3 regions of the Paenibacillus sp. JCM 9796 genome follow, and region 1 is predicted to be linked to each of the others. Evidence: riboswitches for the same ligand, from Rfam matches in the RefSeq annotation. Region 1 holds a riboswitch; each other region holds the start of a gene.
What was found. A riboswitch is a leader RNA that binds a small molecule or an ion and turns the genes downstream of it on or off. The one in region 1 is predicted to bind cobalamin.

Region 1 (7,816 bases):
CCGAGGAAACGCCGAGCGTGTACGGATCGGCCAGCGGATTGCGCAGCACCCCTTGGAAAGCGGCGCCAGCCAGTCCCAAGGCCGCTCCGACGAGCATCCCGAGCACGACGCGAGGCAGCCTGACCTTCCACACGATTTGCTCCGAAGACGTTTGCCAATCTACCGTTAAGCGCCCCTCCATGCCAGGCAGGTGATGCAGCAATATTTTCCAGACGTGCACGAAAGGCACCTGCACCGAGCCGACCGATAATGAGACGGTTGCGGCTAACAGAAGCAAGACAAGGCAAGGTCCGCCCCATAGCATCAGCTTCCGCTTCATTAGTTCACCAGTTCCGGATAAATTCCTTTGGCGATTTCCTTCAAGCCTTCCGTAATTCGCGGACCCGGACGGCTTGTCGTATCTTTATCGATGCCGGCCAGCTTGTTTCCTTTCACCGCTTCGAGCTGATCCCAGCCGCTGCGCTCGCGAATGATTTGGTCGAGCGATTTTTTCGACTTGTCGTCGATCAAATTTTTCGGATACAAAATGACCTGCGGGTTTGCGGCGATGACTTTCTCTTCGCTCAGCTTGACGTACCCTTTCTCCGATGCGTATACGTTGATCCCGCCTGCCGTCTCGATCAGTTCGCTCAAAAACTCGCCCGAACCGACGGTATAGCCCGGGGAAAATTCGATGAACACTTTTTTCCTCTGCTCCGGCTTTACTGATTTTACAGCGTCGACCACGCTTTGCCGATCCGCTTTCATTTGCTCGACGAGCTTCCGGGCTTCTTCTTGGCGATCGAAAATTTCGCCCATTCTCTCAATGTTCGCCAGGACGTCGTCCATCGTTTTCGGCTGTACCTGATACAGATTGATCTTCAGCTCGCGCAGCTTGTCCACCGTCGGCGCTTTCATGGAAACGCCGGTCAGAACAAAATCGGCGCCCGCTCCGATCAGCGCTTCTTCGTTCGGCTTCGTGATGCTGCCGAGCTTCGGCTTCGTCGCAGCTTCCGCCGGGTAATCGCAATAATCCGAGACGCCGACGATTTTACTCCCGAGTCCGAGCGCAAACAAGATCTCCGTTTCGCTCGGTGACGTCGAAGCGATCCGCTCCGGCGCTTTCTCAAACACGAATTCCTTGCCTGTCGCATCCTGCACCTTCAGCGGGTATGTCGTCCGCTTCGCTTGCTCCGTTCCTTCCTGCTGGCTGCTCTGCGCTTTCGGCGGGTCGACGAGCTGACCTTGGTTCGGCGCGGTCGCCTTACTGCCGCAAGCAGCCAATGCGGCCGCAAGCGCTAAGCTGACGACGGCCGTCGTCAGCTTTCGCAAGTATCGTTTTGTGCTGGTATTCATCATCTTTTCTCTCCTTCATTCATCATTGGCTAGAACGTTCCCTTGACTGAACATACAAAAAAACCTCCGCCTGCGGACGCGAATCCGGAGCAGAGGGCATGTTTCAGACCCGGTCCCGGGTCGTAAAGACCTGGGGCCGGAGCAAACCGCCGCTGCGCTCCTTTTCCGCGAAAGGAACAAGCGTATGAAGTTCGGGCAGGTTTCCTGGCTTCCGGGCTCCTTTCGGCGCTTTCTCGCCTTCCCAACCGGCAATTGCCGGCAAGTGGCTATCAGAGAGAGCTTATCGCCCGGTTACAGTGGCGGGACCGCGCCGGAATCGCACCGGCTTCCCTTTTAACCTGCGAACCAGCGGCTTTCGCCGCCCGCAGGCACCCGAACCTTTATTTAGAACAACGCCGCTTATTGCCCAATCGTTCAGGACAACGGCTATTTTTGCGCAATGTGCTTCATCACTTGCTTCGCTTTTTCAATATCCGGCGCATTTTGCGGAATGAACGCGTACAAGTCTTGGCCGCTCAGGCCCAGATCGGCGAACCATGTCGTCTTCTCGACCGAGATGCCGAATAAGTGCTTTTCGAGCTTGCCGTCCGGATTCCCGTCCACCGGCAGTTCCAGCACTCCGTCCGGGAAGTCTTCCGCCTTCGCCAATTCGTCGAGCGGCACGTATCCACCCTGCTTACCCAAGCCCCGGAATTGATCGCCGGGAAGGATGAGAATTCCGTTACCGGCCGCCGCAACCTCAATGATCATCTTCTCGAGCGAAAACATCGGGGAGACCGCGACAGCCACCGTTGGGGCTTCTCCCACTTTAGACACAAGGGCCGCTTCAAGCTTCTCCGCCGCACCGCCCGGCATGCTTGTCGATGACATGATAAAAATCGGCACGTCCGCTTTCGTTCCTCCGCCGCCGCATCCGGCCAGAAGCATAAGGACCAACGCGATGACCAGCCAGCTTCCTTTCCTCAAATCCTTTTCCTCCCATTTGCCGCGTTGCGTCAAAACATTCATCTGCTAGGTCTCTATCGACCTATCTTACCATACCCGAAAGGCTTGTATCAAAATATAAGGAATAACGAAAAGAAGCCGTTCAGGAACGGCTTCCACGATGACGATTCATATATTCATTAATTTTAATGTCCAGTTCCATACTAATCTCGACGACTCGAGGGGAAGTTAACGTATTCCCGCTTTGGACTAACGATTCCAGCTCTTGTCGCAGACGGTAAATTTCATCTTCTAAAGACGTTGCGGATGAGTTTGTTTTCCGTTTACCAAAAATCCACTTGGCATTGCGATCGTTCTCTTGAATCCATACGACGTTCAAATACTGCCGAAGCCGATATTCCGGAAATGCCATCGTTCATCCCTCCCGTTCCCGATCTTTAGACCTATGGATAACAGCTTCATAAAGGATTTATCTATGAAACTTCCATACATCTAACATACCAGTTTTGGAGAAACTTGAAAATGACTATTTTTGTCGAACCTACAACTTTTTCATGAAATTTCCTATTCGATCGATCGCTTCCGTCAATTGACTGACCGAATAGGCGTAGGAACAGCGTAAAAAACCTTCGCCGCCCAGTCCGAACGCAGATCCGGGCACCGCCGCGACCTTCCCCTCGAATAAAAGGCGCTGCGCAAATTCCTCCGAGGTAAGGCCGGTCGCTTGAATCGAAGGAAACGCATAAAACGCTCCTTGCGGCTCATGGCACGGCAAACCGATCTGGCTGAAACCATGCACAACTAACCGCCTGCGCTGATTGTACGACTCCACCATCCGGTCCTTCTCCTCCAGCCCGTGCCGAAGCGCTTCGATGGCCGCCACTTGGCCCATTGACGGCGCGCACATGACGGTGTATTGATGGATTTTCAGCATGGCCGCAATCAAATCGCGGTGTCCGCAAGCATACCCCATCCGCCATCCGGTCATGGCGAAAGCCTTGGAGAACCCGCTAACCAGAATCGTCCGGTCGCGCATGCCGGGTATGGAGGCGAAGCTGACGTGCTTTTTCTCATACGTCAGCTCGGCGTATATTTCGTCCGAGATGACGATAAGATCGTGCTCCTCGACGATTTTGGCGATAGGCAGCCAATCCTCATAGGTCATGATGCCTCCCGTCGGATTGCTGGGGTAGCACAAAATCAGCACTTTAGAGCGAGGCGTGATGGCCGCTTTCAATGCTTCAGGCGTCAGCTTGAACTGATCTTTGGCGAACGTCTCGATCCCTACGGGAATGCCGCCGCCGATTTTCGTAATCGGGCTATACGAAATATAACAAGGCTCCGGGATCAGAATCTCGTCGCCCGGCGTAACCAACACGCGAAGCGCCAGGTCGATCGCTTCGCTGCCGCCGACCGTAACGAGCACCTCGTCCGTCGGTTCGTAAGGGACCTGGAACGAATCGTACAAGTATTCGGCGATAGCTTCGCGCAGCTCCGGCAAGCCGGAATTCGGCGTATATTTGGTGTTTCCCCTCTCCAGCGCATAGACGCATGCTTCTCTGACGTGCCAAGGCGTGCTAAAGTCCGGTTCGCCGACGCCAAGGGAGATGATATCTTTACTGCCGACAGTCAGATCGAAAAACTTGCGGATCCCCGAAGGCGGAATTTCGCGTACAAGCGGAGCAATATAGCTCGACATCGATTTCTTGGTTTGACTTTGACTTTGTTGTTCTATCATCGTTCACGACGTCCTTTACGGTGAGATTAGCAGACGGCTGTCGTCCTGATGATCCTCGAACGAAATCCCGTCCTGTTTATACTTTTTCAAAATAAAATGCGTCTTCGTCGACAGCACGCGATCGATCGGGGACAACTTGTTCGATACGAACGACGCGACTTCCTTGAGCGTCTTGCCTTCAATTTCAACAAGCAAATCGTACGCTCCCGACATCAAGTAAACCGACTTCACTTCCGGATATAAGTTAATACGCTCCGCTATGGCATCGAAACCGCGGCCGCGTTCAGGTGTAATCTGCACTTCGATTAAAGCGGTGACTTTCTCGCTATCCACTTTGGCCCAATTCACGACCGTCGCGTATTTTACGATAACGTTCGCTTCCTCGAGCTCGCGGATCGCCTCCGCCACTTCCGCCTCCGGTGCCGCAAGCATAGTCGCGATCAGGGCTGGTGTGCGGCGAGCGTCTTCCTTCAGCAGCTCAATGATTTTCATTTTGAATTGTTCCATGGACTCATCCTCCTGTTTAAACAAGAAACTATTTCTTCATATTACACCTATCGCACCCGCTTGGCAAAGCAAAAATAGGTGATTCCTCTTCGAGGTTCCGGGCGCAAAAAAAAGGCGTTCAGCTTCATTCCGCTGGACACCTGATATGGGCACTGGTAGGATTGGCGGGCTTGGCCGCTATGAATGAACGGACGACTTCGACGATGCAACGGGCAGCAGCTTACGCATATACATTTCAATCTCCCGGTTACGGTACTCCGGCAATATGGAAAATTCCATCTGCGAAGCGGCGTTATTGTCCGACAGCCGGCCGAGGCCAACTAATCGTTCTTGATCATAAGCGGCGATAATACGCCCGCTTTGACATATCGTTTCATATTCGAAGACCGGAAAGCCGTCGGCTTCTCCCGCCATAGAGTCGATCCATTGACGAAATTGCGCTTCACCCGGAAGCTCGTTATGCAGCGCGATTTTCATTTCGCGATTCTCCTCCCCTGATTCAGGACCGTAACATCCACCTGCTTTATATTTATTATTATACACATTATTGAATAAATATGCAAACCCTCTGAATGAAAAATACCCGGCTTCTTAGCCGAGTATCTTTGTATTCGTTTAAAAAATATCCATGCTTAAATAGCGTTCGCCCGTATCGGGAGCTATGCATAACACCCGTTTGCCGGCTCCAAGCCTGCGCGCCACCTGCAACCCGGTCCACACCGACGCCCCTGCCGACGGCCCGACAAGAATGCCCTCGCGCCTGGCGAGCTCGCGCATCGTATGCAGCGCGTCCTCGTCGGATACTTGCACAATCTCGTCGTATACGCTCGTATTCAAGATCGCCGGAACAAAGCCCGGGCTCGTCCCGACCAGCTTGTGCGGCCCCGGCTTGCCTCCGGACAGCACCGGCGAGCCTTTAGGCTCGACGACATAAATCTGGATGTCCGGCAGCTCCTTGCGAAGCGCTTCACCCGTACCGGTAATCGTGCCTCCCGTTCCGGAAGTGGCGACGAACGCATCGAGACGCCCTTCCATCTGCTCGAGAATTTCGAGCGCCGTCGTCACCCGGTGGATGTCCGGGTTCGCGGGGTTTTCAAACTGCTGCGGAATGAAGCTGTCGGGGATTTGCCCGCGAAGCTCCTCGGCCTTCCGGATAGCCCCTGGCATGCGCTCCTCGGCTGGCGTGAGCACAACTTCAGCCCCATAGGCTTTCAGAATATTAATCCGTTCCTTCGACATATTATCCGGCATGATCAATATCGCCCGGTACCCTTTGGCCGCCGCATTCATCGCCAGTCCGATCCCCGTATTCCCGCTCGTCGGCTCGATAATCGTAGCCCCCGGCTTCAGACGCCCGTCCTTCTCAGCTTGTATAATCAAATTATAAGCGGCCCGGTCCTTCACGCTGCCGCTGGGATTGAAATATTCAAGCTTTACATACAATTCGGCATCGTCTTCGCCTGCCAGCCGCCGAATCCGAACTGCGGGAGTGTCCCCGATCAGCTCGGTGATGCTGTTTACCATTCTTGTTCGCTTCGTCATACCGCGCCGCTCCTTTACTTCCGCTTGCGCCGGGTGCGAACACCCGGGCCTATGGCCTTAATTGTAAAGACCCGGACCGCCCGAGGTCAAGTCGGCCGTTTGTCTGGCCCGCCATCACGCGGCATGCGCCTTGCGCATGAAGTAATAGGCGGCCAGCGGCGAGCTGCCGATGCCGAGCAGCAGCCAGTTCATCACCGCAGGAGAGCTCGCGAAGGAAATGACGGCGACGAACACGGCTGTGCCGAGCAGCCTTCCCGCATTCAGCGCCAGCTCGCGCATAACGATGTACTCCTCGCGAAGCTTCACGCTCTCCTCTTCTTTGCCGATTAAATCGAAGACGATGGTCGTCATAGGGATGCTGTACAGCGGATAGAAAATCGCGGCCCCTATTCCAAAAATCAGCAGCGTCGTGAAGCTTACCTTCCAGAAGAAAGGCAAAATGATCAGAACCAGCATCACAACGCCGATCAGCATGGCCATTCGCCGAAATCTTGGCTTCAACAGACGCCCTGCCAGCATGAAGAACACCAGCGAGACGGCCGAGGAAATGAGCGCGAAATTGCCGAGCTTCATCTCGTTGCCCGTATGCACATACACGAGCAGCGCAATCATGAAGCCGAACACGCCCTCGCGGCAGCCTTGAGCGACAAGCGCGGCGCTGACCGTGCGCCATGCGGTATCCTTTTGCCTTAAACATCTCCATGTCAGCATCCATTCATAAGTGCCGGTCGTCTTCCGCTTTTTCAGAAAAAAGCTGACGATCACGCCGACGACAAAGACGACCAGCGACAGCGTAAAAATAAACCGGTATCCGCTGACGGCGCCCATGCGTACGATCAACATACCGGAAAGCCACGGGGCAATCATCCCGACGCCCGACCCGATGAGGCCGACCCAGCCGTTGAACCGGTCACGACTGTCGGGATCCGTCACTTCGAAATAAACGACATTGAACGCAAGCCAAAAAAAGCCCGCGGCGAGCCCCTGCGTTACGCCGAGCAGCACGAAATATTCAGCTGCGCTTTCGCCGAACCACAGCACAATCAAGTAGAACAGCGCGGAAACCGCCACGCCGGCACGCAGACAATTCATCTTGTTATGTTCCTTCACCCATTTACCCGAGATCCAGAACGTCAGCGCCATCGTCAAATGATGAATCAGCGTAAACCAACCGATCAGCGTGAAATCTTGCTTCGCCTTCCACAAGTACACGTTAACGAACGTCCCGGATAAAGCGTTGCCTGCCGCAAAAAAACCGCTTACCGCAAGCAGCAGTCTGGACTGTGCGGAGAGCGGCTCGCCTTTCTTCAGGACGGATTTGCGGCCGCCCCGCTTTCCTTCCTCTTCATGTTCCCCCCGCACCTCACGCCATTCGTGCCGGTCTTTCCCGTCTTGCAGCAAGCCCGTCCTGCCATGGTGCGAATCATGTTTCGATCCGGTGTACATGCCCTCACCCTCTCTTTGGAGTGTGTAAGCTTTAGCTTCCCCAATCGGCCGGAAAGCATGACCTGAAGCAAAAAAAAGAAATCCTCCGCCGGCGACCCAGCTTCGGATTCCCTTTTTTTTGTACATCGTTGCTATCGAATTTACGCCTTCCCGTGCTGCTTGAGCAGCTCGATCATCGCCACGCGATCCTTCTCCGCCAATACATGCTCAACCTTGAAGCATGACGGGCAAACGTATACCTGGCTCGCATGCGAAGCGGAAAGCAGCGGTTTCTTGATCGCCTGATGAACGAACGGTACGAAC
Region 2 (7,816 bases), 2.0 Mb from region 1:
GCCGCCGATAATGTAAACGGCACAAATCCAGGAAATGAGCACAGGCCTGCTGAAGCCTGCGGCGTTCGCCGTATCAATCACAAGAATGAGGCCCCCTGTATAAGCCATTAGAGCGGATATGATACCGCTGGATACGTTCTGCGTGTTCAAATGTGGCACCTCCAGCTTCATCTAATTCTTTTATTATAATCCTACCTGTCAAGCCCCCGCATTTCATGCATGGCAAGAGTTCAATTTTCCGTAATAATAATAGCCCGTTCGAGTCATAGGAATCTCTGGGGGAATAAGTAAAATTAAAAATGTGCCATGGAAAGGAACGAGGCCCGTTCCCGTCTCGTAACAAGTAAGTAGGGACGCGGTCCATCTAAGGAATGGCGAAGGAGGAGGGAGCGAACGTGCAGTTTGAGATTTGCAAGCTGGGGAACAGCAGCCTGCCCGGTGTACCGGAAGCAAGAACAGGCGGAAGCGGGACAACGTTGGACAAGTTTGTAGCGAATACGGTCAATCGGCAGCTTGCTCCAGGAGATCTGCTGCCCCTGAGCCCGTACAAGCAGCATACGGCCGTAAACCTGTCTTTATCGTTTCATCCGACGGGTTGTCCGATGTCGTGAACATCGGCTTCCCGAATGAATAGAGCGGCCGCTTTACCGACGATAATCGGAAAGCGGCCGTTGTGTTGTTGTGTGGCGGATATGTTTCCTGCGAGTCGTTAAGCCCGCTGGAGCATGTATCAGACCGGCTTCAAGCTTTGTTCCCGGTACTGTTTGGCGGCAGCGACCATATTCCGGAGGGCTGCGATCGTTTCGTCAACGCCTCTCGTCTTGAGTCCGCAGTCCGGATTGATCCAGAACAATTCGGGGTCCAGCACGGCAAGCGCGCGGTCGATCATTCGCACCATCTCATCCACGGAAGGCACTCTCGGACTGTGAATGTCGTACACGCCAAGACCGATGCCGTGATCGTAGGTGTGCTCCTCGAAGCTGTGCATCAATTCGCCGTGGCTGCGGGACGTCTCGATGGAGATGACGTCCGCATCCAGGGCACGGATCGAATCGATAATATCGTGAAACTCGCAGTAGCACATATGCGTATGGATTTGCGTCGTATCCTTGACCGTCGATGTAGCCAGCCGGAAGGCAAGCACCGACCACTCCAGATACTTCTGCCAATCTTCCCGCTTCAGCGGCAGCCCCTCGCGAAGTGCAGGCTCGTCCATCTGGATCATTTCCACACCGGCGCGTTCGAGCGCTTCCACTTCGCGGCGAAGCGCCAAAGCGATCTGATAGGCCACCGTCTCCCGCGGGATATCGTCCCGGACGAAGGACCAGTTCAGAATGGTAATCGGGCCCGTCAGCATGCCTTTGACCGGTTTAGCGGTCAAGCTCTGCGCATAGACGGTTTCATCGACCGTCATCGGCTTTGTGAATTCCACGTCGCCGTATATGACAGGCGGCTTCACGCAGCGGGAGCCATAGGACTGTACCCAGCCGTTCGACGTGAACGCAAAACCGTCCAGTTTCTCGCCGAAAAATTCCACCATATCCGTCCGTTCAAATTCACCGTGAACGAGCACATCCAGATCCAATTCCTCCTGCAAAGCGATCCAGGTCCGAATTTGTTCCCGGATAAAGGCTTCATACTGCTCCTGGCTCCATTCGCCGCTTCTCCAATGTTTCCGGGCCTGTCTCACTTCGAGCGTCTGCGAGAAGCTGCCGATCGTAGTCGTGGGCAGGAACGGCAAGTTCCACTTGCTCTGCTGAACGGCACGCCGCTCCGCAAAGGGCCGGCTTCGCTCGGACGGCTGGAGGGCGATCCGGCTCGTTTCGGACTGCACCCGTTCGTTGTTTCGGGAAGGGGAGGCGTTGAGCTCCTGAACCGCTTGACGGCTTTGTTCCAGCTCGGCTGCGATTGCCGCGGGACCTTCGTTCACGGCTCGGGTCAATAGTACGAGCTCCTCGAGCTTCTCGTTTGCGAACGCAAGTGCGTTCCGCAGCGTAGGCTCCAGCTTCGTTTCATGTGCGGCCGTGACCGGAACATGAAGCAGGCTGCAGCTTGGCTGGATCATCATTCTCTCATACGGGACGATCGGGGACAACGTGTGGAGCAGCCGGAGCCGCGCGTCCAGATCGGAACGCCAAATGCCTCGTCCGTCGATCAAGCCGACGCCAAGCGTCTTATCTGCAGGAAATCCATATTGCAGCAAATGCTCGCTGTTTTTGTCCAGCCCGTGAGCGAAGTCGAGGCCAATGCCTTGCACCGGCAGCGCAGCGATGTGTTCATACAGATCGACGGCGTCGAAGTACGTTTGCAGCATCAGCTTAAGACGTGGGGCCGCTTCGTGCAGCTTCTTGTAAACGAATGCGACCCGCTCCATATCGGCTTCCGTTAATGAGGTCGCAAGAATCGGCTCATCGATCTGCACCCATTGCGCGCCTTCCTGCTCAAGCTCGCTCAATATGCGGGCATACAAAGGCACGAACCGCTCCAGCAGCTTATCGAAGTGCTCGGTCTTGTAGCCCTTGGACAGCTTCAGGAACGTGTATGGCCCGATCAGGACGGGCTTGCCTTCAATGCCGAGACGGAGTTTGGCTTCCCGGTAGGCCAGGAGCGGTTTGTTCACGGTCAGCTGCGGCTCGGCGCCGTTCAGCTCCGGCACAATGTAGTGGTAGTTGGTGTTAAACCATTTGGTCATCTCGCAGGCCGGGGCGCCCTCGCTGCCGCGGGCCATCGCGAAATAGGCGCTCAGCGGCACTTCGCCGCCTTCGTAACCGAAGCGGCCGGGCACGAGCCCGAACATCGCTGCCGTATCCAGCATGTGGTCGTAGAAGGTGAAATCGTTGACAGGGATCAAGTCGATGCCGCTCGCCTGCTGGGTGCGAAGATGGTTGAGCCGTATTTCTTCCATGCGGCTGACCAGCTCCGTCTCCTGCAGCTTTCCGGCCCAGTAGGCCTCAAGCGCTTTTTTCCATTCGCGCCCGCCGCCGATTCGCGGATATCCCAGGTTGCTGCTTAATGCTCGGTTCATAGGTATTCCTCCAGTTCATTTGTTTTCATAAGCGGTGCTTTCCCATGCAAAAAAGGCATCTTTACCCAGTAAAAGTCAAGGGTAAAGATGCCTCCCGATTGTTTGTACGGCGGCTGCCATCTTTAACACCTCCCTATCTCCCGTAGGTAAAAGCAGTGCTGTCAAAATAGGCAGGTCTCCTGGCTCCAGAATCATCGTCTTACGTCGGCCTTCCCAATCCGAAGGATTAGTGGCGCCGGGTGACGTTCGACTCCTCTGTTACAGTGGCGGGACCGCGTCGGCATTTCACCGAACTTCCCTTTTAAGCTCCGCCCGGCATAACGACCGGTCCGGAGCACCTATTTCCACATGATTCAATTATCGAATACCGAGTAATAGTACAATATTTCTTAGGTTTATTCAAACCTTTTTTACGAACAAGCGGAGAAGAGGCAGAGCAGCGGTTGTTGTAACACAAAGTTTAAAAATAATAGCACAATTGTAGTGACAGAAATTGGTTTCATGTGCTACGCTATGCAAGTGCTACTATACACCTGAATCGTGCTACTGCACACGTTAACAACTTAATTCGAAGGAGTGTTTGAGTTTGAAAATGTGTTTACGATGGACGCTAATGATGCTGTTAGTGGCAGCGCTTTGCATCAGCGGCTGCACCCGGGCCAAGACCGAGCAGGCGGCCGCCCCGAAGGAGGAGCTTGTTCTTGCGATAGGCGGCGAGCCGGAGGGAGGCTTCGATCCGACAACGGGATGGGGGCGCTACGGATCTCCATTGTTTCAAAGCACGCTGCTCAAGCGCGACAGCAGCTTGAATATCGTCAACGATCTTGCAACGGGCTATGAGGTCAGCGGGGACGGTCTGGACTGGACGGTGAAGCTGCGGAAGGATGTCAAATTTTCCGACGGGCATCCGTTAACGGCCGCCGACGTTCAGTATACGTTCCAAACCGCAGCCGCAAGCGGCTCTGCCATCGATTTAAGCAATGTCAAGGATGTGGCGGCGGCGGACGAGCATACGGTCAAGTTTTCATTGAAGGAACCGCAATCGACCTTCGCCCAGATGCTTGTGAGCACAGGTATCGTTCCGAAGCATGCGCACGGCAGCGATTATGCCAAAAAACCGGTCGGCTCCGGCCCTTATAAGCTGGTGCAATGGGATCAAGGGCAGCAGCTGATCGTCGAGCCGAATCCCGAATATTACGGGACGAAGCCCTACTTCAAGAAAATCACATTCCTGTTTCTTGCCGAGGATGCGGCTTTCGCCGCCGCCAAAGCCGGAACGGTCGATATGGCGGCCATCCCTGCGGCGTTCAGCAAACAGCAGGTGAGCGGCATGCAGCTTCAAGCTATACATACGGTGGACAACCGCGGAATCATGTTTCCCTATGTAAAATCGGGCGGCCAAACGAAAGAAGGATATCCGGTCGGCAACGATGTCACCGCGGAATTGTCGATCCGCAAGGCGATCAATCTGGCGCTGGACCGCAAGGCGCTGGTTCAAGGCGTCTTGGAGGGACACGGCACGCCCGCGTATACGATTAATGACGGGCTGCCCTGGTTTAATGCCGAGGCCGTCATTCAAGACGGCGATATGAATGCGGCGAAGCAGCTGCTTGCGGACGACGGATGGAAGGATACGAACGGCGACGGCATCGTGGAGAAAGGCGCTCTGAAGGCCGAGTTTACCCTCATCTACCCGTCAAGCGACGTCACCCGCCAGTCTCTTGCACTCGCCGCAGCCGATTCGCTCAAGCCGCTTGGCATTCAAGTCAAGGTGGAAGGGAAAAGCTGGGATGACATTGGCAAGCAAATGCATGCGAATGCGGTTCTCTTCGGCTGGGGAAGCCACGATCCGGTGGAAATGTACAATGTGTACAGCAGCAAGTTCAGCGGCGTCGATTATTACAATCCCGGATTTTACCACAATCCGGCCGTTGAGGCTTACATGAGTCAGGCTTTGAAGGCGATCCATGAGAAAGACGCCTGGAATCTGTGGAAAAAAGCCCAGTGGGACGGCCAAACCGGCTTGAGCGCGCAGGGGGATGCGCCTTGGGCCTGGCTCGTGAACCTGGACCACTTGTATCTGGTGAAGCTGGGCCTCGATATCGGCAAGCAGAAGATTCATCCGCACGGACACGGATGGCCGGTAACCGACAACATTGAGGAATGGCGATGGAACTCCTGACGCGACGAAAGTCAAGGGCAGGGGGGAACGCCGTTCTGGCGGCAGGCCGGTTTGTACTAAACAAAGGGGTCAAGCTCATCGCGCTGCTGCTCGCTGTCAGCGCCGTCTCCTTTACGCTCGTGCAGTATTCCCCGATCGATCCGGTTCAGGCTTATATCGGAGCGGATATGATGCGGGTGAGCCCGGAACAGCGCGAGGCGATTGCGGCGTATTGGGGGCTGGACAAGCCTCCGTTGGAACGCTACGCGAGCTGGCTGGCTTCATTGGCCAGCGGTGATTTCGGCACCTCCATGATCTATCGCCGTCCCGTCATTGAAGTCATCCAGGAGCGGTTTGCCGCCTCCTTCGCCCTGATGGGCGCGGCATGGCTGCTGTCAGGGCTGATCGGCTTCGCCGCAGGCGCGCTTGCGGCGATGAACCGAAGCACATGGATCGATAAGCTGGTCCGCTGGTATTGCTATACGCTTGCCTCGACACCCACATTTTGGGTCGGATTAGTGCTCCTGCTTGTTTTTGCCGTATGGCTCGGCTGGTTCCCGGTGGGACTGGGAGCGCCCGCCGGGGTGACGGCCGAGCATGTAACCCTGGCCGATCGCATCCGGCATATGATTCTCCCGGCAGCGACGTTAAGCGTTACGGGCATCGCCGCTCTGACGCTGCATACGAGAGAAAAACTGATGGACGTGACGGGCAGCGATTACTGGTTGTTCGCCAGAGCGCGAGGGGAGAGAGGCTTCACCCTATTCTGGCGGCACGGTCTGCGCAATGTGGCGCTGCCCGCGGTCACCTTGCAGTTTGCCTCGTTCAGCGAGCTGTTCGGCGGCGCTGTACTGGCCGAGCAGGTGTTCTCGTACCCGGGATTGGGCCAGGCCGCAGTAGAGGCGGGGCTGCGCGGCGATGTGCCGCTGCTGCTCGGTATTGTGCTGTTCAGCGCCGTATTTGTTTATACCGGCAATGTGCTGGCCGACCTTGCCTATCGCCTGATCGATCCGAGAATGAAAGCAGGTGGCGGTGCATGAATCCTCTATCCGGCGTTATGCGGAAAAGCGAAAAACATCGGCTGAAGCTTCACTTTCGGCACCGGACTTGGCTGTCGGCCGCCGCAGCCTGCGTCCTGCTCGCGCTGGTTGCGGCGGCAGCGGCACTGATCGATCCTGCCGGACTATCCTCGAATCTGGAGCACCGCAACGCAGCGCCTTCGTTCCATCAACCGTTCGGAACGGATTGGCTCGGCAGGGACATGCTGACGCGCACGGTCAAGGGGCTCGCCCTCAGCATCAAGGTCGGCATAGCGGCCGGAGCGTCCAGCGTGATCATTGCCGGCTTGACGGGACTTGCCGCGGCCGTGATGGGCAGAACCGTCGACCGGATCATGACATGGCTGACCGATCTGTTCCTCAGCGTGCCTCATCTGGTCACCCTGTTATTAATCGCCTTTGTGCTCGGAGGCGGGGCCAAGGGCGTCATCGTCGGAGTCGCCCTTACGCACTGGCCGAGCTTGTCGAGAATCATCCGCGCAGAGGTCATGCAGGTGCGCTCCGCGGCTTATGTCACCGTCTCCCGCAACTTGGGCAAAACCCGTTGGTGGATCGCCACGCGGCACATGTTGCCGCATCTGCTTCCCCAACTGCTGGTCGGTCTGATCCTGATCGTGCCCCATGCGATATTGCATGAAGCGGCCATTACCTTCGTCGGCATGGGCCTGTCGCCTCATGAACCGGCAATCGGCATCATTTTGTCCGAATCGATGCGGTATTTATCGTCGGGCTTGTGGTGGCTTGCGCTGTTCCCGGGCTTGTGCCTGCTGGTGCTGGTCCGGGCTTTCGCGATGCTTGGGGAAAGCCTTCAGCGTCTTGTCGACCCGAGGCGGGCGCACGAATAATGGGGAAGGGTCAACGAAGAGAAAGGAGGGATAGCCTTGCCTATGCTGGAAGTGAATGAACTTTCGGTACGTTTTACCCGTTATGAGCGCGGCTTGCGCCAGACCACGATTGAAACGATTCACAAGCTCGGGCTAACGATCGATGCGGGTGAAATTCTGGCTGTCGTAGGAGCCAGCGGTTCCGGGAAAAGCCTGCTTGCTCACGCGATCCTCGGTATTCTCCCGGGCAACGCGCAGGTGTCCGGAACGATCCGGTTTGACGGTGAAGAGCTGACGCCCGCCAGACAGGCACAGCTGAGAGGCAGGGATATTGCGCTTGTCCCTCAATCGGTGCAATATTTGGACCCGTTGATGCGGGTCGGCCGTCAGGTCAGACAGGCCGTTCGGACCGGAGATCCGATAGAACGGCAGCGAAACGCCTTTGCCAGATACAGGCTGAAGCCCGAAGCGGCCGACTTGTTCCCGTTTCAGCTGTCCGGAGGCATGGCAAGGAGGGTCCTGGTCTCGACGGCAACCGTGAGCGGAGCCCGGCTCGTCATCGCCGATGAGCCGACCCCGGGTTTGGACGAGACGGCTCTCCGGGAGGCGCTCGGCCGATTCCGGGAGCTGGCCGACGGGGGCTGCGCAGTCATGCTCATTACGCACGATATCGAAGCGGCGTTATCCGTCTCCAACCGGATTGCCGTCCTGTACGCCGGCAGCGTCGTCGAAATCGCCTGCTGCGAGG
Region 3 (7,816 bases), 280 kb from region 1:
GCCTTTCTGCTCTCTTCCTTTATCCGCGACGATGAGCAGCTTCTGGCCCCCGGCGATCATATTGTAAAGACTTGCGGTAATTCCCGTAGCGCCCACGTCCACGCTTCCCGATGCGGTAGCAACGGCGATCGGCTGGGCCGCTTCAAACCACCGTGGACTCGCTTCGATTCCTTCTTCTTTGAAGAAGCCTTTTTCCATGGCGATAAACAGTGGAGCGGAGCTGGTAAGTTTCAGCATCCCGATCTCCAGTTTGACGGGTTTGACTTCCGCCTTTGGTGCGGAGCCCGCCGCCTGGGGAGCTTCTTCTTTTTTGCCGCAAGCCCCTAGAACCGCAACCATGACCAGCATGGCCGCAAGTAGCAGTGCGAAGTTCTTTTTCATTTTGTACCCTCCTGAATGCGATTTAAACTGCGAAATTTACATGATTCGACACTTCGGAGAAGGAATCCTTCTGTAAAATAATTCCTTCAACAGTTTGTCATAATATTGGATTTGAACAGGTCTTGGAAGCATAGTGTACACGAATACCCGCACCATAACTCAATTTAATACGGAAGTGATGAAAACTAGCTTGAGATAAGGGAAATTGGCCACATGAAAAATAACGCTATGCCCTTCGTGCAGCTGAGCATGAACCGGGGACACCTTATTATTCCAATTGTAGGGTGAAAGGAGTCAGGACGGGCCTCTTTTTCTTTCGAAAGATCATGCCGGGTGCAGCATGTAAGCGAGCCCGGAAGACAAGCCGTTCACTGCTGGTTTTTAACATTTCATGCTTTTAATTTAACACTTCACGCACAGAGCTATCACAGAGAGATCAAATCCATGTAAAGTTTTATTAAAGCGCTTACATTAATTCTAAGGGGGCTTTCGACATGAACATACCTAAACAACTGGAAAACCGCGCAATAGCCAAAGTGCAATCCGCCGCTGTAGAGATCGGCAAGCTCTTGGAAGGACACGCATGGTCTGAACGGTCAGAGGATATTCGGGTATTATTGGACCAGTTGCTTCAAAATGATGAATACTTCCTGGTTGTCGAGCATCACGGACTATCCGTTCTGCACACAAACCGGCTGCGCGAGGGGACGGTCTTCAACGATGTCGTTGGCTTGGCGGCTGCGCAAACGGACAAGCCGTTAGCTCAAATTTATCACCGTAACACCGGTGAGGTTATATTGGATGTTTCGACTCCTGTGAACATTCCGGGGGCGGGAGCTTCGCCTTATAATTTGCGGCTGGGTGTGATCGTGCAATCCTTATCTTTTCAGGCAACCTGGTACACCGTTTACAGTATTCCCTTGCTGATCGCTTTAGGCGGCCTCGGGCTGGCCGATTCGTGGGGGGAACGCGCCGGGGCGGGCCTTCTTGTGCTGGCGGCGTTCGCCGGGACGGGCTTGTATTTTCATCGAACGGTACTTCAAAGCTTGAAGAGCTGGATGGGCCGCATGAAAGCCATTTCTTCCGGCAAGCTGATGCCCGCTTCGGCAGGCTCCAGGCGCAATGAGCTCGGACAAGTTTCGTTTGAGATCAACAAAATTGTGATAGGGATGAGAGCGATCTTGTCCGACATGAAGGAGGCTTCCTCCACCGTGAATAAGATCGGGTCCGAGCAGGCCGACGAAATTCGGCAGCTGCTGTCTTCGGCTGAGCAGCTGGTAGCGAGCATGCAGGAAGTGAGCGCGGGAGCGAATGACCAGCTGCAGCTCATCGAACTTAACGGCAGCCGGATGCAGCAGATTCACGACAGAGTCAGCCGGGCCGGTCAAGACATGGAGCTTTCGGGCAAGATATCCGAGGAGGCCCGGACATCGTCGCATGCCGGGCTGGAGAAGACGCTGGAATTGCGCAATGACATGAATGACCTGCAGGAAACGAGCAAGCGGAGCGTGAGCTCGATGGAAGAGCTGGAGCGGCAATTGCAAGAAATGAGAGAGTTCATCTTGTACATGCGTGAAATTGCCGAACAGACGAACCTGCTCGCGCTGAACGCCGCGATTGAGGCTGCGAGGGCCGGCGAAGAAGGCAGAGGATTCGGGGTCGTTGCCGGCGAAGTGAGGAAGCTTGCCGTTACATCCAATGAGGTAGCGGAACGCGCGATCGGGCTGACGCACAATATGGCGCTGAAATCGAAAGAAGCCGCGGATGCGGTGAAAGCGGAACGGCTTGCCGTAGAACGGGGAATCCGAAGGATTGGCCAATTGAGCGATATGATTCGCCTTGTGGCCGACAAGTGCCGCCTGACTGCGGAGCAAGCGTCCGCGCATTCTGCGGAGATGCGTGAAATTCAGCTTGGGCTTCATTCGATGGAAAGCAGCATGCAGGCGATTCGGGATATTTCTCAACAGTTCACTGCGTCCGCCCAAGCGATGGCGAGCAGCGGAGAACGGCATCACTTGGCTACCGAGCTTATTGCGCAGCAAGCGGATTTGCTCAAAAGCATTTCCGGAAATCTGCAGAAAATTACCGGCCGGTTTGTGATGGAATCCTGAAGCCGCCCGCTGTAAGCGAGTGGATCGAAGCGTACGGCGGGATGAGGCCCCGCGTCAGGACCGCGGGCGGTTGGCCCGCAAGAAATAGTTGGACGATGCTTGGGGATCGTGTTATTCTTTGTACATAATTGAATCATTTGCTCGGGTAGATGTCGAACGGGAGGCTAGCCATGCCGGCGTTCGGCGAACAGGGAAGTCCGGTGAGAATCCGGCACGGTCGCGCCACTGTAAGCGGGGAGCGGCTTCCATGATGTCACTGTCCTTCAGTTGGTTTAGGGGGGGCGGTTGGGATGACGGAAGTCCGGCTTCGATCCGCAAGTCAGGATATCTGTCTAACCCGAGAACACCGTCGCCTACGCGAAATTAGGAGAAGGGGGAACGGCAATCCGTCAGGAACGTAATATTGCCTGCAGGTTCATGCGTATCGGCATCCCTTCATAGAGAAGGGGTGCTTTTTTAGTTTAAGGAAGGTCAGTTTCAAGAGAGGGGAATAGGACAACAGATGAAGAGTAACAGATGGATCAACAAGATAAGCATGGTCCTGCTAAGCTGGTGCTTGCTCATATCCATGCTTGGCGGGCTGGCGCCTGCGTATGCGGATGGAGCGGGGAGAGGGCTTGTCACGGTTCCTCAGGCTATAGACGATGCGGCCGGCTACATCCTGGATGCGAATGGAGGCGCGCTTTCCGATTGGGATGCTTATGCGCTGGCTGCAGCCGGGAAGCAGGTGCCGGCCTCATATTTATCATCCGTCCGCGAGCAGCTTCAGCAGAACGGCGGACGTTACAGCAAGGTAACGGACTATGCCCGGATTGCGTTAGGCGTAAAGTCGGCCGGAGGAAACCCCGAGCAGATCGCGGCCGGGTCGAGTTCGTACAACCTTATTGAGGGCATTTATAACAGCGATGTGCTGACTGCCCAGGGAACGAACGGCGCGATTTATGCGCTGCTGGCCTTGAGCGGCGATGCTTATCACATTCCGTTAACCGCGAAGTGGAATCCCGATAAAATCGTGGCATGGCTGCTCGCGCAGCAAAATGCGGACGGCGGATGGCCGCTTGGGGCCGGAGGGCCGAGCAGCATCGACATTACAGCGTCTGCTGTGAACGCCCTGGCCGCTCATACCGCGCACACCGGTGTCCGGCCGGCGATGGACCGCGGCATTCAATGGCTGTCCTCGCAGCAATTAGCGAACGGCGGATTTTCGGAGTATGGGGAAAATGCGGAAAGCACCGCACAGGTCATTCTCGCGTTGTCCGCTGCCGGACTCGACGCGCGCAGTTCAGGCTTCGCGAAGGCGAACGGCAACCCGCTTACCTATTTATTCGGTTACCGGCAAGGCGACGGCGGATTTGCCCATGTGGCCGGCGGTTCTTCCGACGGATGGGCCACGGTGCAATCGCTTGTGGCGCTGGCGGCCTTCCATACGGCTGTCAACGGTGACAGCGGATCGTATGAGGCGATCCTGACCACAGGGGGCGGAGCGCCTGCCGCAGCTCGCGTGACGGTTCATGTGGAAGGCCCCGCCGGTACGATCGCCGAAGGCTCCGCCATAGTGGGGACTGCCTATGAGGCTGTGGCTCAAGTGCTGCATGCGCAGGGGGTTCCTTTTCAAGAGAGCGACGGCCATTTCATTCATACGATCAACGGAATTTCCGGTAAAAGCGACTACAGCACCTGGTGGGGGTACAATGTCAAACGCCAGGGCTCCTGGGATTATGCCCGCACGAATAACCTGGGCATGGCTGACTACTCCCTGCGTAACGGCGATGACATTTATTTGTACTATACAGGCATAAGTACCGCATTGGTGGATTCGATTAAGGTGGAGCCGGCGATGCCGGTTGAAGGCCAGGCAGTAACGGTTCAGGTCTATCGGTCGGTATGGGATTATGACGTTACAAGGGACGAGGTCGTCACGGTTGCCGCCAGCGTTTATGTAGAATTGGGCGGACGTAAGGTGGAGACGGACGCAAACGGATACGCGTTGTTCCCGTCCGGCTTGCCCGGCGGCACCTATCAAGCGGTTGTAACAGGCTATCAAGACGGGCTTGCGCCGAAGATCGTCAAGGATTCCAAGACGATTCAGGTCGGAACGGCGGCGATTCAAATTGAAGGAGCTTCGGGCACTTATGCCGAAGGGAAGGCGAGTTCTCCGAATTTGCTGGAAAGCGTTGTGCGGCTTCTAGATGCCAACCAGGTTCCTTACGAGCTTGAACACGCCAGCTTCGGAACGTACATCCAATCCGTCGGCGCTGATGCCGGGGCTTGGCTCTATGCGATCTACCGCCAAGGCAAGTGGAATCCGGGAATGGTCGGCGCGGATCAATATACGCTGCAGCCGGGGGACCGGGCGGTCGTTTATATTAGCGGATTCGACGCGGAGTGGAACTCGTCGACGTATTTGGTCGATTCGATTGCCTTGAATCCTGCACAGCCTAAGGCTAACGAATCGTTCACCGTTACGGTGAAGAAGACGCTCGCGGACAATAAGCCGGCTTCTCCCGCAGCCGGCATTCAAGTGAAGATCGGAAGCTTGACCGCCACAACAAGCAGTGAAGGCATCGCCACATTCGCCGGATTGCCTGCAGGAACCTATACCCTCGATATATCGGGCTATGTGACCGGTGAGGCGCCGAAAGTGGTACATACCTCGCAACCGGTGACGATTCAACCGAGAACCGGGGGCGGAACAGACGGAGGAACGGGTCCTGTCGTCAATCCTGTCGTATATGTGTCCGTAACCGGGGACAGCAGCATGGGGACGATCCTGCCTTCGACCTCGGTTTCCTTGCAGAGCGGCGACACGCCTTATTCCATTCTGATCCGGGCCCTGGGCGCAGGCCGCGTTCAATCGTCCGGCTCGGGCTCGACGGCTTACGTCCAAGGCATTGACGGACTGCGGGAATTCGACCGGGGGCCGCTAAGCGGCTGGATGTACGCGGTCAACGGCACCTACCTGAGCACAGGGGCGGATTCCACGTCCTTGAAGCCGGGCGATACGGTGGCGTGGCGTTATACGCTGGACGGCGGCAAGGATTTGAATGCCGGCGCGGGTACCGGAGGAACGGGCGCTGTCGGGGTACCGGTGGCGCCGACCGTCCCGGCGGCTGCCGATGTGGTTCAGAAGCTGGAGATGCCGTATAACAACCGGAAGCCGATCCATGAGATCGCGAAGCCGGCCATTGTCTTGAACGCAGACAAGAAAATGACGGCGAATGCCGCCGATACGCTCAAGAAGGACTTGGCGGCCAATACGGTGAACGTGCAAAAAGCGGCAGCTGCCGATACCGAAACCGTCATTGCCGACGCCAAAGCGGAGGTTCAGCTCCAGGTTCCGGCCGGTGCGCTTAAGGAAACGACGAAGCTGACGGTCAGCGAGCTTCCTTCGGCTTCGGCCGGGCGGAACGAGCTCGTTTCCTCGATGTATGAGTTCGGCCCGCAGGGTCAGTCCTTTGATACACCGGTACAAATTTCGATTAAAACGCCGGTTGCCTCGGTAAGTCTGGATCAGTTGGCGCTGGTGTGGCTGGATGAGCAGACGGAGCAATGGATTCCGATTCCGGCCGTCATCGATGCCGAGACGGGAACGGTTACCGGATGGGTGAACCATTTTACGAAATTCGCGGTTATCGACAAGTCCAAAGTGGCGCCGGCTGCGGGCATAGACGTCGGACCTTCCATCGAACGGGCGGCCCAATGGCTGAAGGGCGGCGTGGAGCTGAGCGACTGGTCGGCCTATGCGCTGAGCAGAGCCGGCGTGGCCGTTCCAAACGATTACCTCGCTTTGGCTTCCGCCAAGCTGAAGGAGAAGAACGGCGAGTTCCGGAACGTCACCGACTATGAAAGATTGGCGCTAAGCGTACAGGCGGCAGGCGGCAATCCGGAATCGATAGGCGGCTTCAATCTGATCGAGCGTATTTATAATAACGAGCGGATGGAAGTACAGGGAAGCAACGGCCCGATTTATGCGCTGCTGGCTTTGAACGGAGGCGCTTATCGCATTCCGGCCGATGCGAAATGGACGACCGGGAAGCTGGCGCAGTGGATCCTCGACGTGCAGAATGCGGACGGCAGCTGGCCGCTTGTGAAGGGCGAGCAGGGAAATCCCGACTTAACGGCTGCGGCGCTGGCTGCCCTTACCCCTTACCAAGAGCGGACGGATGTGAAAGCCGCCATGGAGAGGGCGGTTAAATGGCTGGGCTCCGTGCAGTCCCCGGACGGCGGCTTTGCCCTGAACGGTGTGGAGAATGCGGAAAGTACAGCGCAAGTGATTTGGGGTCTCTCGGTAAGCGGAACCGACCCGGTGAACAGCCCGTATTTCAAGTCCGGCAAGCAGAGCATGCTGGCCTGCTTGCTCGGGCTGCAGCTGAGTAACGGCGGTTTCCCTCATGAACGCGGAGGGGAAGCGGAGGTCATGGCTACGGAGCAGGCGTTAATGGCGCTGGGAGCGTACCAAGCCTATGTGAATCTTGATCGGCAGGTGCCTGCCGCCCCGGTCTACGCCGACCAGACGGACATTGCCTCCTGGGCGCTGCCGTTCGTACAGAAGGCGTCTATTTACCGGATCATGGAGGGGACGGGCGGATCGGTACCCGTTTTCGAACCTAAACAAAAAGTGACCCGCGTACAATTTACCGCAATGCTGCTGCGGATGATGGGCGAAGCGCCTCTGGCCGAAGCAACGACGGATTTCGCAGATGTCGCTCCGGATGCCTGGTACGCAGGCTATGTGACCAAAGCGGTGGCGAAGGGCATCGTGCAGGGCGTAAGCGCGGATCGGTTTGCTCCGGATGCCGCCATTTCACGTCAGGAGATGGCTATCATGCTGGCAAGAGCGCTGCAATTGCAAGCCACAGGCGCCGATTCCGCCGGATTTATCGATATGAGCGAATCGTACCCGGATGCCGTACCATTCATTCAAGCCGTGCGCGAGCAAGGGCTGATGGAAGGCGACGAAGCGGGACGGTTCCTGCCGCTGGATTCGGCAACACGCGAGATGGCTGCGGTCGTAGCGGTAAGAGCCTATGAATTGACAAAAAAGCCGTAATCGGTGAGGATGAAAAGAGCCCTGTTCGCAAGGGGCTCTTTCTTTCCTTTTCATGTCAGGAGGATCCTAGATGTATCGATTATTTCTGCTGGGAATTGCCGTGATGACCGCTCTCTCCGGCTGTGGGCCGCAAGCGCAGCCTTCTGCCGGCGCCGCCTCGCAGCCCCCTGCGCAAGGGGCGGCCGCGGACAACGCTGCTTCGCAAGAAGCAGCCCGGCCTGCGGAAGCGGCGGTTAAGCCGCCGGAGCCGCCGGCGTCCGGGCAGGCCGAGCCG

Region 2: linked by a shared signal. The riboswitch ahead of metE (5-methyltetrahydropteroyltriglutamate--homocysteine S-methyltransferase) and the one ahead of ACZ439_RS07555 (ABC transporter substrate-binding protein) in region 1 are both predicted to bind cobalamin.
Region 3: linked by a shared signal. The riboswitch ahead of ACZ439_RS08840 (S-layer homology domain-containing protein) and the one ahead of ACZ439_RS07555 (ABC transporter substrate-binding protein) in region 1 are both predicted to bind cobalamin.

What each region holds. Positions count from the first base shown of each region.
Region 1 is NZ_AP043723.1:1,544,735-1,552,550, forward strand. Features, by position in the region: gene ACZ439_RS07550 (FecCD family ABC transporter permease) at 1-319, opposite strand, end outside; gene ACZ439_RS07555 (ABC transporter substrate-binding protein) at 319-1,335, opposite strand; cobalamin riboswitch at 1,513-1,726, opposite strand; gene ACZ439_RS07560 (hypothetical protein) at 1,762-2,301, opposite strand; gene ACZ439_RS07565 (aspartyl-phosphate phosphatase Spo0E family protein) at 2,423-2,692, opposite strand; gene ACZ439_RS07570 (aminotransferase class I/II-fold pyridoxal phosphate-dependent enzyme) at 2,822-4,018, opposite strand; gene ACZ439_RS07575 (Lrp/AsnC family transcriptional regulator) at 4,034-4,525, opposite strand; gene ACZ439_RS07580 (hypothetical protein) at 4,703-5,002, opposite strand; gene cysK (cysteine synthase A) at 5,141-6,067, opposite strand; gene ACZ439_RS07590 (MFS transporter) at 6,182-7,513, opposite strand; gene ACZ439_RS07595 (hypothetical protein) at 7,654-7,816, opposite strand, start outside.
Region 2 is NZ_AP043723.1:5,246,858-5,254,673, forward strand. Features, by position in the region: gene ACZ439_RS25275 (benzoate/H(+) symporter BenE family transporter) at 1-150, opposite strand, end outside; gene ACZ439_RS25280 (hypothetical protein) at 396-611, shown strand; gene metE (5-methyltetrahydropteroyltriglutamate--homocysteine S-methyltransferase) at 731-3,025, opposite strand; cobalamin riboswitch at 3,178-3,382, opposite strand; gene ACZ439_RS25290 (ABC transporter substrate-binding protein) at 3,618-5,207, shown strand; gene ACZ439_RS25295 (ABC transporter permease) at 5,195-6,226, shown strand; gene ACZ439_RS25300 (ABC transporter permease) at 6,223-7,089, shown strand; gene ACZ439_RS25305 (oligopeptide/dipeptide ABC transporter ATP-binding protein) at 7,132-7,816, shown strand, end outside.
Region 3 is NZ_AP043723.1:1,821,220-1,829,035, reverse strand. Features, by position in the region: gene ACZ439_RS08850 (ABC transporter substrate-binding protein) at 1-381, opposite strand, end outside; gene ACZ439_RS08845 (methyl-accepting chemotaxis protein) at 876-2,492, shown strand; cobalamin riboswitch at 2,623-2,842, shown strand; gene ACZ439_RS08840 (S-layer homology domain-containing protein) at 2,995-7,542, shown strand; gene ACZ439_RS08835 (DUF4430 domain-containing protein) at 7,613-7,816, shown strand, end outside.